4 regions of the Peribacillus phoenicis genome follow, and region 1 is predicted to be linked to each of the others. Evidence: riboswitches for the same ligand, from Rfam matches in the RefSeq annotation. Region 1 holds a riboswitch; each other region holds the start of a gene.

The links. A riboswitch is a leader RNA that binds a small molecule or an ion and turns the genes downstream of it on or off. The one in region 1 is predicted to bind cobalamin.
Region 2: another riboswitch for cobalamin. It lies ahead of ABC374_RS09375 ((2Fe-2S) ferredoxin domain-containing protein); the one in region 1 lies ahead of ABC374_RS24965 (ABC transporter substrate-binding protein).
Region 3: another riboswitch for cobalamin. It lies ahead of metE (5-methyltetrahydropteroyltriglutamate--homocysteine S-methyltransferase); the one in region 1 lies ahead of ABC374_RS24965 (ABC transporter substrate-binding protein).
Region 4: another riboswitch for cobalamin. It lies ahead of ABC374_RS19105 (FecCD family ABC transporter permease); the one in region 1 lies ahead of ABC374_RS24965 (ABC transporter substrate-binding protein).

Annotation. Positions count from the first base shown of each region.
Region 1 covers NZ_JBDFMF010000001.1:5,031,490-5,034,741, reverse strand. The annotation lists gene ABC374_RS24970 (polysaccharide deacetylase family protein) at 53-931, shown strand; cobalamin riboswitch at 1,018-1,192, shown strand; gene ABC374_RS24965 (ABC transporter substrate-binding protein) at 1,358-2,323, shown strand; gene ABC374_RS24960 (FecCD family ABC transporter permease) at 2,286-3,252, shown strand, end outside.
Region 2 covers NZ_JBDFMF010000001.1:1,941,910-1,945,161, reverse strand. The annotation lists gene cobJ (precorrin-3B C(17)-methyltransferase) at 1-906, opposite strand, end outside; gene ABC374_RS09375 ((2Fe-2S) ferredoxin domain-containing protein) at 921-1,289, opposite strand; cobalamin riboswitch at 1,442-1,631, opposite strand; cobalamin riboswitch at 1,835-2,024, shown strand; gene ABC374_RS09370 (hypothetical protein) at 2,008-2,166, shown strand; gene ABC374_RS09365 (energy-coupling factor ABC transporter permease) at 2,200-2,943, shown strand; gene ABC374_RS09360 (energy-coupling factor ABC transporter substrate-binding protein) at 2,945-3,252, shown strand, end outside; gene cbiQ (cobalt ECF transporter T component CbiQ) at 3,243-3,252, shown strand, end outside.
Region 3 covers NZ_JBDFMF010000001.1:4,317,901-4,321,152, forward strand. The annotation lists gene bcp (thioredoxin-dependent thiol peroxidase) at 1-422, opposite strand, end outside; gene ABC374_RS21240 (potassium channel family protein) at 485-904, opposite strand; cobalamin riboswitch at 1,144-1,336, shown strand; gene metE (5-methyltetrahydropteroyltriglutamate--homocysteine S-methyltransferase) at 1,483-3,252, shown strand, end outside.
Region 4 covers NZ_JBDFMF010000001.1:3,893,513-3,896,764, forward strand. The annotation lists gene ABC374_RS19095 (ABC transporter substrate-binding protein) at 1-112, opposite strand, end outside; gene ABC374_RS19100 (heme ABC transporter ATP-binding protein) at 142-909, opposite strand; gene ABC374_RS19105 (FecCD family ABC transporter permease) at 906-1,979, opposite strand; cobalamin riboswitch at 2,172-2,358, opposite strand; gene ABC374_RS19110 (GNAT family N-acetyltransferase) at 2,465-2,974, opposite strand.

The DNA.
Region 1 (3,252 bases):
CTTTATTAATCGCTAGTTTTCTGGTACTATTTCACTATAAAAAATTAGGAGAATGATAGTGGGAAAATATAGAGTTTTATGGATGGCGGCATTGCTGGGGATTTTGATTTTACCTGGATGCTCACAAGGGATTTTAGAAGGTATAGGCACAAAGACTGCTGCACCGATTGCGGAAGATGAAATTGAAGTCGCCGAAGCGGCGGAGAATGCGGAAGGGCAGGAATTGGAGGGCAAAATCGATACGGAAGACTGGATAACGGTCGAGTCCGACGTCCAGCTTCCAATCTTGATGTATCACAGCATTTCTGAAGGTAATCGCCTTCGGGTTCCAAGGGAGGAATTCCGGTCTCAGATGGCTTGGCTTCGGGAGAATGGCTACTATACATTATCCCCTGAAGAAGCATTCCTCGTATTAACCGAGAATCGGATGCCAAGTGAGAAGTGCGTCTGGCTTACTTTTGATGATGGCTATACAGATAACTTCACGGAGGCTTTTCCGATAATAAAAGAAAATGATATGAAAGCAACTGTCTTCATGATCGGGAAGTCCATTGATAAAGGTCATCACCTGACTGAAAATCAAATGATGGAGATGAGCAGGAATGGGATTTCGATCGAAAGCCATACTATCAACCATTTGGAGCTGAACCGCATGACGGCAGAGCAGCAAGAAGCTGAAATGGTCCAGTCGAAGGAGCTATTCGACCGTATTCTCGACCAGGACACGACAGTGCTTTCCTATCCGGTTGGCCGGTATAACGAAGAGACTCTCAGGCTGTCAGAGGAAGCTGGATACAAGATGGCAGTCACTACCGAACCTGGGGGAGCTTCAAGGGAACAAGGGATGCATGCCCTGCATCGAGTTCGGATTTCACCCGGGTTATCAGTCGATGGGTTTGCGTCACTGATTGAAAATGCTTCAAATCATTGAAGGTGGCAGGGGCATTTCGAACCTGTTCAGAAAAATCATTTAATAATCGATTCTTACATGGTGTATAATGAAGGCAGTGAAAATTATATACATATGAACGATTTGGTGTCGTAATGACTTAAAAGGGAAGCTGGTGAAATGCCAGCGCGGTCCCGCCACTGTATATGGGAGCTGACGGCTGTGTACCACTGTATGAGATATGGGAAGGTGCCGTTGACGATGACCATGAGCCAGGAGACCTGCCAAAATTCGTACACCTGTAACCTACGCGGATGGGAAGGTGTGTGGCAGACCATAAGAAGTCCGTAATGATATTGTTGCCATACAAGCACCTTCCGTTTAACGGGAGGTGCTTTTTGTTTTGGGGGCATCTTCCAAGATTATGAGGTGGAAAGAAATTAAATAAAAAGATTGTGGGGAATGAAAATGAAGAAAATTTTTGGTCTGATACTGTTGATGTTGCTTGTTGCAGGCATGATGGTCGGCTGCAGTGACACTACTGATGAAGGAAAAGAAAAGCAGCAAACGAATCATGCTCAACACGAAGCTTTCCCGATTACGATTAAAGATGCAACTGGGGAAAAAGTAACGATAGAACAAAAACCGAAGAAAATCGTTTCGTTAATACCAAGTAATACGGAAGTGGTCTTTGCACTTGGTTTGGGTAAAAAGGTCATTGGTGTTTCCGATAATGATAATTACCCGGAAGAAACGAAGGAAATTGAGAAAGTTGGCGGAATGGAAATGAACACGGAGCTGATTGTCTCCATGAAGCCTGACCTTGTTCTTGCGCATGCATCAAGTGCCCATAATTCGAATGAGGGTTTACAACAGCTTAAGGATGCTGGAATAGATGTCCTCGTAGTCAATGATGCACAAAGCTTTGACCAAGTCTATGAGTCTATTGAAATGATTGGACAGGCAACGGGTGAACATGACAAGGCAAACGAAATCGTTGCGGATATGAAAACGAAGCTCAAGGATATCGAGGAAAAAGCCAAATCCGTAAAGGAAGAGGATAGGAAGACAGTTTTAGTGGAGGTTTCGCCTTCACCGGAAATATACACACCGGGAAAAAATACTTTCATGAATGAGATGCTTAATATTATTTCAGCGGATAATGCTGCTGCTGATTTGGACGGTTGGGCAAAAATTGATGAAGAGTCGATGATTGCTGCAAATCCTGATGTCATCATTACAACTTATGGTTATTATACGAAAGATTCAGTAAGTGAAGTGAAGGGCCGAAAAGGATGGCAAGACGTAAATGCTGTTAAGAATGGCAAAGTCTTTGATGTCCATTCTGACTTGGTGACCCGTTCCGGTCCACGCTTGATAGAGGGAGTAGAGGAACTTGCCAAATCAGTCTATCCGAACCAATTTAACAACTAAATGGACGTTTGCTTATTTGATTGCGTTGTTAATTTTGTTATTCGCAATGACGATAGGCATTTCCTTTGGTTCGGTGTCAGTACCGATTCCCGTACTTTTACAAATAATCGGCAAGGAGATCTTTCATTTGCCGATTTCTGCTGATCCGGATGTGATGCTGACGAATATCGTGATGAACATCCGCTTGCCGCGTGTGTTGCTTGCGGGTTTGGTCGGGGCATCGCTTGCGATTGCGGGTGCGGCATTTCAGGGGCTGCTCCGGAACCCGCTCGCTGATCCTTACACATTAGGTATTTCATCAGGAGCATCGGTCGGCGCCGTATTGACAATATTCTTGAATATATCACTGCCGTTCATCGGTTTATACACTCTTCCGGCACTGAGCATCTTATGCTCAGTGCTCACGATGCTCTGCGTATTGACTTTTGCAAAAAAAATGGATCGATCGATGAAAGTGGAAACGATCATTTTAACGGGAATCATTTTCAGCTCGTTTTTAAGTGCATTCATTTCATTGATGATTGCGCTGACGGGTGATGAATTAAGACAAATCATCGGCTGGTTGATGGGAAGCGTTTCAATGCGCGGATGGAATTATATTGCAATCATTTTGCCGTTTTTTATTCTTGGTTCGTTTATCTTGATCATGAATACAAGTGAATTGAATGCGATGACTTTTGGGGAAGACCGGGCAAAACACTTAGGTGTGAATGTTAAGCGGCGGAAAATGTGGATCTTGATAGCCGGTTCGACATTGACAGGGGCAGCGGTTGCCGTTTCAGGGGCGATTGGCTTTGTAGGATTGGTCATTCCTCATTTTGTCCGAAAGATATGGGGACCTGACCATAAACATTTGCTTCCGCTGTCATTGTTGATAGGAAGCGGATTTCTAATTTTGGCTGACTTTGTAGCACGGACGGTCATTGCCC
Region 2 (3,252 bases), 3.1 Mb from region 1:
AAAGGAAGCTGGCTTCTTTTCTGGTGCTTTTGTAAGTAATCCAACTCCTCCAGCGGACTCGGTTAAGGCTTCTTGATCTAATGCCCACGGTTCCGCTTCTTTTTGCAGTCGCTGATGGGGCTTCAATGTTTGCTTTTCCGAATTCAAAGTATATTTTCTCTGATAGCCTCTTGGTGTGATGATTTTTTCATCATATAAAAAGGTGGATGAATTCCCGATAATGACGGTGGTCAACATTCCAATATCGTGATTCAACATATCCTGCAAATTGGTTATAACAACATCCTGCCTATCGCGATAAGCACTTTTCACCAACCCGACAGGTGTATCCGGCGAGCGGTAGCGAAGGAGAATTTTCTGTGTTTCAACAATTTGCCGGGTCCGCCTGCCGCTGCGCGGATTATAAAGTGCAATGACAAAGTCTGCCATTGCAGCTGCTTCAACCCTTTTAGCGATCAGTTCCCAAGGAGTTAAATGATCACTGAGGCTGATCGTACACGAATCGTGCATGACTGGTGCCCCAAGTAAAGACGCACATGAGTTGATTGCAGAAATGCCAGGAATGACTTCAATGCCCACTCCAGTTTCTTCTTTCCAGCCTTTTTCAATCAATACTTCATAAACCAACCCTGCCATCCCGTAAACTCCGGCATCCCCACTGGAAATCACCGCCACTTTCTTTCCCAGCTCCGCTTGTTTCACTGCTTCCTGTGCACGTGATACCTCTTCAGTCATCCCCGTACTAATGATCGTTTGATTTGTAAGCAGTCCCTGAATGAGTTCAACATAAGTTTTATAACCAATGATGTAGTCACTTTCTTGAAGGGCTTCGACGGCACGTTTGGTAATGTGTTCAAAATTCCCGGGCCCAAAGCCCACGACGAATAATTTACCGTTTGTACTCATTAAGACATCTCCTTTTACGCTTTGTTCTTTGAAATACCCGTATGAGCAGGAAAATCTGGATTAGGGGTCATTTCGCCATCATTGAATTGATAGATCATCTGTGGAACAAACTCACCCTCATCGATATTACTGACGATCTGCCGACCGAAATCAGGCGTTTCCACTCGATACCAGTTTCCTTGGGGATAGGCAATCACAACGCAGGCATCCTTACATCTTCCGTTACAGCGTGTCCTGGTTGTATGGATTTTTAGATCCAGTCCTTTTAAAGCAATTTCATCACGAATCGCTTGGGTTACTTCTTCCCCGCCCTTTTTCATGCAGCTGCTCCCATTACAAATCAACAGATGCGTATTTGTACCCGTCAAATTCCAAGTAGTCATCTTCTTCCTCCTGAGTTCAGGGAAAAGGCAAAATAAAAAACCTTAACATTAGAGTCAAGGTTTTAAAAAAACTATATGAATGAGGAGCCTAAGGCAAGCATGCCAAATCCTCCCAAAATCGTCATAGTCCTTCTACCTTTCCCTCCGAAAAGTATCATGCAATTTTAAAAGCAGGTTTCCTGGCTTACGCTTCATTTTACTTTGTCCCTTCCCGGCATCAGGCCAGTGGCTATCGACAATTTCATCAGCGTTTACAGTAGCGGGGGCTGCATCGGATTTTCACCGATTTCCCTATTATCCCTTGCTTATTCACACAAGGGCACTTTTAAAATGAAATATTTGGTTTTATTATACATTTCTAACTAACTTAATCTATCATATAACAACTTTATCAAAATTCAATAGTTTATTCCGACTGTTTAGAAAAGTTTAATAGTGTAAAACCAGTTACAATCCTTTCCTCGCAACAAACTTCGTCCCGAAAAAAAAAAGATAGTGTAGCTGGAATAATTTCTTTATGGTAAACTATACGAGAATTTTCAAAATAATTACATAAGTTTCATGGTGTTGAATTTCTCGGAATTCAGCTTAAAAGGGAAGCCGGTGAAAATCCGGAGCGGTCCCGCCACTGTAAAGGGAAGTTCCATTACTTTAATCCACTGTCAAATGAGATGGGAAGGATGTAATGGGATGATGAACCAAAGCCAGGAGACCTGCCATGAAGCGTGAAACTGTTTCAGCCTACGAGGATGGGCGTGCGGATCAGGCAGAATGGCCCATGGTTGGTTCATGCTGCAAAATTCCTGTTCATTACGCACTTCTTTCCTTTGAGAGAAGTGCTTTTTATTTTGGGCGCCGCTTTTCTTCTCAAGATTGATCAGAAAAATCAAAAGTGTTGAAAGGAGAAAGAATGAAAAGAACCAATTGGAAAATTATTTATTTTGTCATTTTACTGCTTTTTGTTCCAAAACGGGCATTGGCCATGCATATCATGGAGGGCTTTTTACCCATAGAATGGGCTATATTCTGGTGGGCCTTGACGCTTCCATTTTTAATCTTGGGTTACCGGTCCATTAGGTCCAAAGTAAGGGAAAACCCAGAAACAAAAATGATACTTGGCCTATCGGGCGCATTTGTATTTATTTTATCGGCCTTAAAAATCCCTTCCGTTACCGGAAGTTCTTCGCACCCTACCGGAGTTGGTTTGGGTTCCATATTATTCGGACCATTGGCCATGAGTGTCGTTGGCTCCATCGTTCTGTTATTTCAAGCTGTATTACTGGCTCACGGAGGATTGACGACATTAGGAGCCAATGCATTTTCCATGGCCGTTTGCGGACCGTTCATTGCTTACTTTGTCTTCAAGGGTGCAACTAAATTGGGGTGGTCTTTTTCACTTGCCGTTTTCTTGGCGGCTGCTTTTGGAGATTTAGGAACCTATGTGGTCACTTCCGTTCAACTTGCCCTTGCTTTTCCATCCGAGGTAGGAGGATTCATGGCCTCTTTCAGTAAATTTGCAGGGATTTTTGCCCTTACCCAAATTCCCTTGGCAATCAGTGAGGGGTTATTGACAGTCGTCGTGATGAATTTCTTAAAAAAATACAATCTAGGCGAATTGAAATTGCTGCGAGTTTTATCCAAGGAGGCCCGTTAATATGAAAAAAAGTCTACTGCTGCTTTTCCTGGTTGTCATTCTTGCAACCATACCGTTAATCACCCAACAAGGAACGGAATTTGGCGGTGCCGACGGCGAAGCTGAGGAAGCCATCACTAAAATCCATCCGGAATACAAGCCATGGTTCAACAGTATTTGGGAGCCGCCAGGTGCAGAAACCGAAAGCTTATTATTTGCGCTTCAAGCTGCAATCGGAGCCGGTTTCATTGGATACTTCATTGGCGTGATGAGACAAAGGAATAAGCAAACCAAACAAGAATTGGCAGAAAAATCGAAGCATGTTACTCA
Region 3 (3,252 bases), 710 kb from region 1:
TTGACTTTTACTTTACGCCATTCTTTGACTACCTTACCAGACTTATCAATCAGGAAAGTTGAACGTTCAATGCCCATATACTCCTTGCCGAAGTTCTTTTTCAATTGCCACACATCAAATGATTCAGCCGCTTCATGATTTTCATCAGCCAGCAGCAGAAAAGGCAATCCATGTTTTTCGATGAATTTTTCATGACGTGCAGCTGGGTCTGGGCTGATTCCAATGATGACAGCGTTCATTTCCTCAAATTGCTCATTATGGTCCCGGAAATCACAGGCCTCCGTCGTGCAGCCTGGCGTCATGTCTTTTGGATAAAAATATAAAACAATATATTTCCCCTTAAAATCCGATAGGGACACCATTTCACCATTGTTTGCAGGGAGCTTGAAATCAGGTGCTTTTTCTCCAATTTTAACTGTCATATTGAACCCTCCATTTCTTTCATTATGGTAAGAGTACCCAATAATCGAAAGAAACACAACTTTCATTTATCCTTCCTATCTTTGTGCTCCAAATCAATCACCGTCCGGATCACGAACGCTGCCGGCAGTGTATAACCGATGAAAGCCTGAATCGTAGCTATCATCCTCCCCATGCCAATCGGGGCTATATCTCCATACCCTACAGAAAACATCGTCATCGCACTAAAATAAAAAGAAGTCTTCAACTGTTCATAGAAAGTGCCATCCAATCGATTGCCCATATCAAGAATCACCGAATGATTCTGAAGTTCGTATAATAAATAAATCAGTGCAAATCCAACTAATATCGTCGCATATAAATTGCCTAGCCACAGCATATCCTCCAGAGAAAACTTCTTTCCTCCCGACTCAACAAGAAATAACGTACGAATGCTCATCACCATGCAAAAAATGATTCCTGCAATCAAGATGTAGAAAGTCATCCCCCACGCCCCATTTCAAAACGCCACTTCCTCTATACATACTCCCTGTCCAAACAATATATTCTTTTTTAGGAACAGACCCTTATCACCTACACACCTAATAGCCGCATACTTTTCCTGAATCTTTTTTTCATGTTGACCCTTTTGGTCGGATATGTTAAGATTGTCTAAATTTTTATAATAGTTTTTATTTTATAAATTTTTAGCCTGCAAACAGTTATCAAGGCAGGTTTTGTCAAATTTCATATGTGGAAATAGGTTCCTAATTTTAAATTAGGATTAAAAGGGAAGTCCGGTGTAATTCCGGCACGGTCCCGCCACTGTAATGGGAGTGTTAGCGCCATCCAATATGCCACTGATCCACAGATCGGGAAGGCCCGTCGCTAATGTTAATCCCTAAGTCAGGAGACCTGCCTATTTCGACAACACTGTTTTAACCTACGGGAGATAGGGAGGTGTTAGGGACCTTATAATTTTAAGGGGCATTTTGCATGCCTCTTTATTTTAAGCATTTCTAACCATCTCTTTTGACGGTTAGGAATGCTTTTTTTATTGCTCAATTAAATGAATATAGGAGGATGGGAATATTGAAAAGCAGTAGTTTGGGTTACCCTCGAATCGGGGAAAATCGTGAATGGAAACGTACATTGGAGTCTTACTGGTCCGGTAAAATCGATGAAGCAGAATTTACGGCACAGCTAAAAGCCATCCGTTTAGGCAACTTACAAAAACAGAAGAAGCGAGGCATTGATATCATTCCTGTCAACGACTTCACTTGCTATGATCAAATGCTCGATATGTCCGTCATGTTCGGTCTTGTTCCTGAACGTTATTCAGCCTATGAAAGCGGAAGCGTCCCCCTTTCCGTTTATTATTCAATGGCTCGCGGAAACAATGATGAAGTAGCTTCCGAAATGACGAAATGGTTCAATACGAACTATCACTATATTGTCCCTGAATTAAAGGTGCCACAGCTGACGTTAACAGAAAACAAACCACTTGCAGCATATCGGGAAGCCAAGGAAAACCTAGGGATTGAAACGAAGCCCGTATTGATCGGTCCTTATACTTTCATCTCCCTTTCCAAAGGCTTCAAAAAACAAGATATCCCTGGCATCATCCTGAGCCTGCTTCCCCTATACACGCAAATCCTGCGGGAGTTGGAGCAAGAAGGCGTGAAGTGGGTTCAAATGGACGAGCCTTCACTTGTTTCATCGATTTCCAAAGAAGATATGCAAACTGTTACTTACCTCTATGAAAAACTGAATGAAGCAGCACCAAACCTGAACATCATGCTACAAACATACTTTGATGCCGTGGAACATTACCAAGAAGTCATCGAATTACAAGTCCAAGGAATCGGTCTTGATTTTGTACATGACAAAGGGAGGAATCTAAGCAACCTGGAAGCATTCGGCTTCCCGAAGGACAAAGTGCTTGCTGCAGGTGTGATTGACGGAAAAAACATTTGGCTTTCTGATTTATCGAAAAAAATCCAATTGATCGAGACTCTTAAGACAATTGTAGCCGAAGACCAAATCTGGCTTCAGCCCTCTTGTTCCCTGCTTCATGTCCCGGTGACAGTTCGTAATGAAACCGCCCTTTCAAAAGAAGCGAAAGAGGCACTCGCTTTCGCTGATGAGAAACTTGAGGAAATCACACTCTTGGTCAAAGGGAATAATCAAGGCTTTGAAGCAATTGCCGAAAAAGTCGATGCCAATAAATTCACGCTTCAAACTTTAGCAAGTTCAAATGCCCGGAATCACGGAACTGTACAAGCCAATGTCGAAAAGGTTAAAACCAGGACCGCCGCCCGTCAGCTTCCATTTAAGGAACGTTACCAAAAACAACAGGAATTTTTCAAATTGCCTTTTCTCCCTTCGACTACGATCGGCAGCTTTCCGCAAACATTTGAAGTTAAACAAGCACGCGGGAAATTCAAAAGAGGAGAATGGACCGCTTCGCAATATGAAATATTCGTTAACGAAGAAATTGGCAGATGGATTGAAATCCAAGAAGAAATCGGTTTGGATGTCCTTGTTCACGGGGAATTCGAACGGACGGATATGGTTGAATACTTCGGCCATAAGTTAGGCGGATTCGTCTTTTTAGAAAAGGGTTGGGTACAATCCTATGGATCCCGCTGTGTGAAACCACCAGTCATCTACGGCGACATCCATTTCATCGAACCGATGACAGTCAGAGAAAGTGTATATGCACAATCACTGACGAAGAAGACGGTAAAGGGAATGCTTACAGGTCCTGTTACGATTTTGAACTGGTCATTTGTTCGTGATGATATTTCCAGGGAGAATGTTTGCTATCAGCTGGCGCTCGCTTTGGAAAAA
Region 4 (3,252 bases), 1.1 Mb from region 1:
TTTCACTCTGTTTGCCTCCGTCCTTTGAAGCTTCCTCGGAGTTATTGCAAGCGCCCAATATCATCATTGCCAAAAAACTGATGCTTAACAAAATCTTTCGGTAACCAGTCATATATTTTCCCCTCATATCTATTGTTTTTTTTATATATGTGCTAAAAAGGTGATATGCGTCTTTTGCGTGATGGGGTGTATGCCGATTTCCGTTTCCACCCCGAACACCTTCCTTATCATTTTTGTCGTCAATACAGCTTCTGGTGTTCCGGATGTGATCACTTTGCCATTTTGGATGACATATATATGATCACAATACATGGCTGCCAAATTTATATCATGCAGGGCCGTCAAGACGGTAACGTCCAGCTTTTTAACAAGGTCCAGCAATTGGAGCTGATGCCGGATGTCTAAATGATTCGTTGGTTCATCCAGGATGATGATGTTCGCTTCCTGGGCTAGGGCGCGTGCTATGAGGACACGTTGTTTCTCACCACCCGACAAGCTCATGAAACTCCTGTCTTCAAATCCACTCATTTCGACGCGAGCTAATGCATGATTGACGATTCGTCTATCTTTCTCCGAATCTCCCTGAAATAATCGCTTATGAGGATGCCTTCCCATCCAAACCATCTCTTGTACACTAAAGTCAAAGGTCAGCGATGTTTCCTGACTGACAACCGCCATTTCCCGGGCTGTTTGTTTCTGTGAAAGCCGGTAAAGGTCACGGCCGTCGAGGTGAACAGATCCCGTATGCGGCTCCAAAATCCGGGAAGCATTTTTTAATAGTGTTGATTTCCCGCTCCCATTCGGGCCGATCAGCCCAACGAACTGCCCAGTTTTTATATGAAGGGTTATATCCTCAATGATAGGAGTGTCCAGAATTGAATAGGATACTTCTTCAATAGCTAATCTCACTTGCCCCCACCTCCAAATGAATATGAACTTCGCCGCAAAAGCCAAATGAAGAATGGCCCTCCGCAAAGTGCGGTGACAACGCCAATCGGAAGTTCTTGAGGTGCCAGGACCAGCCGGGCACATACATCTGACCAAATGACGAGGATCATGCCAATCAATATGCTGCATGAAAGAACACGTTTATGGTCTGTCCCGGCCAATAGCCGGGCTAAATGCGGTACTACCAGACCGATGAACCCAATCGAACCGCTTACAGCCACAACTGTCCCCGTAACAAGGGACGTAATGATGATCAGAACTTTACGGAAGGCTTCCATATTGACTCCGAGCGTCGCGGCGACTTCTTCGCCCATCAATAAGATATTAAGGGAGCGGGATTGTACGATAAGGAACAATGAAACCACAAGCACCACAACCGCTGGAATCGGTATGTATTCCCATTTTGCACCCGCTAAGCTACCCATCATCCAAAACATCGCTTCACGGATGCCGGAATCTTTTGGTGCAAGAGTGACAATGAAATTAGTGACGGCAGACATGATCATCGATATGGCTACACCCGCCAATAACAGCCTTGTCGTTTGAATTCTCCCTCCCACTTGAGCCAATAAATAAACGGAAAGCATCGCAGCCATGGCCCCCAGGAATGCACCGAATGATAACGCATATTGTCCGAATATAGGCAGCGCCCCAAAAAGAATGACAAGGGTTGCCGCAACAGAAGAACCAGATGAAATGCCCAGGATATACGGATCTGCAAGTGAATTGCGCACCAAGGCCTGGATGACGACACCCACTACGGATAATCCCGCACCTACCACCGCACCGAGCAATACACGGGGCAGACGGATATCCCAAATGATCCGCTCTTGTGCGATACTCCAATTCACCTCCAGAGAATCACCGATAAAAGGAAGATGCCCTAAGGCGATCTTCCAAACCGTTATTGCTGACATCTTAACTGGCCCAAGGGTAACAGCGAATGTAATCGATAATAAAAGAATGCACAGCAAGAAAAATATCAGGAAACGAAACCTGCGCTTGGCATTTCTCTCAAAATGGTCAAGCATATCCTCATTCTCTTTCAATGAGCTTCTAACCAATGACTCTTCCAATGATGATATCCTCCTTCAAAAAAACACACAAAAAAACCCCAATCCTTTTAACAAAGAATGGAGTTACGAGTATAGGCCAAAAAATACGGAAGGACCTAAGTCCGCCTTTTCTTAATCTCGAACACCTCTCCTCTCAGCGAAGGAAAAATTGGTGATGCTCACTGGGTAGGTCTCCTGGCTTCCAAATCAACATTTCCTTTCGTCTTCCCTGACTGAGTCAAGTGACATCCTGAAAGAAAACTCCTTGGTTACAGTGGCGCGACCACTCGGGATTTGCACCCGATTCCCTGTTACCCTTTGTTCACACAAAGGCACCCAGCGGCAAATATATGAACTTCGCAAAATTTTCCAAACATTAAATACAACGTTAGTATAGTATACTCCCCATCTTTTCACAATTAAAAAAATGGGAATGCGGCTATTAATAGAGGAATATGGATTTATAGATTCTTTCTATAATGGTAGAAAGTTAGCTTTTGACCAGTATCCGCACTAATTTCCTCATTAATCGAAATCCGTTCAAAACCGTTTTTCACTAAAACCTTTTGGGAAGCGATATTGTCGCTTGTCGTTTTGGCATGTATTTGAGTCACATTTAATTCCGGCGCCAGATTGACCAAAAGCTTTAAAGCTTCGTTCGCAATCCCTTTTTGCGTAAACGCTTCACCGATTCTATAACCGACATGAGCCGTCCCCTTAATAGGGTCGATATCCACAAGATTAATCCTGCCGACGATTATGCCTGAACCATCCTTAATCAAATAAAAAGAGGAGATAGCATCTTCTTGCTCTTTTAATAATTCCTTATGCCTGATTCCAAACGTTCCAGAGCTATAATAATCATCTCCCCGGCTTGGAACTGTTTGCTCGAAAAACCTTCTATTATTGCATTCAAATGCAAATAACGCTTGTGCATCCCGTTCATTAAGCCTTTCAATGTATATATCCATCATTCTTTCATCCTTTCAAAAAAACGCTAAGCATATGCGGCCTGATATATCATTCAAGAAAACCAAGGGCTTATCCTCCCTGATAAATATATATTGAAAACCGTTTATATGGATAACACTGTCGCATACTGACAAAATTTGATACCCTCTATACCATATCATTCCAAATTTTAATGGAACCACCGTATCTACTAATTTCTATAAAAACCCCAAAAAAGTTGAGAATAAATATTTTTATATACGTTGTATAAAGTGTAAAAGCTTTTACAAAAAACAAG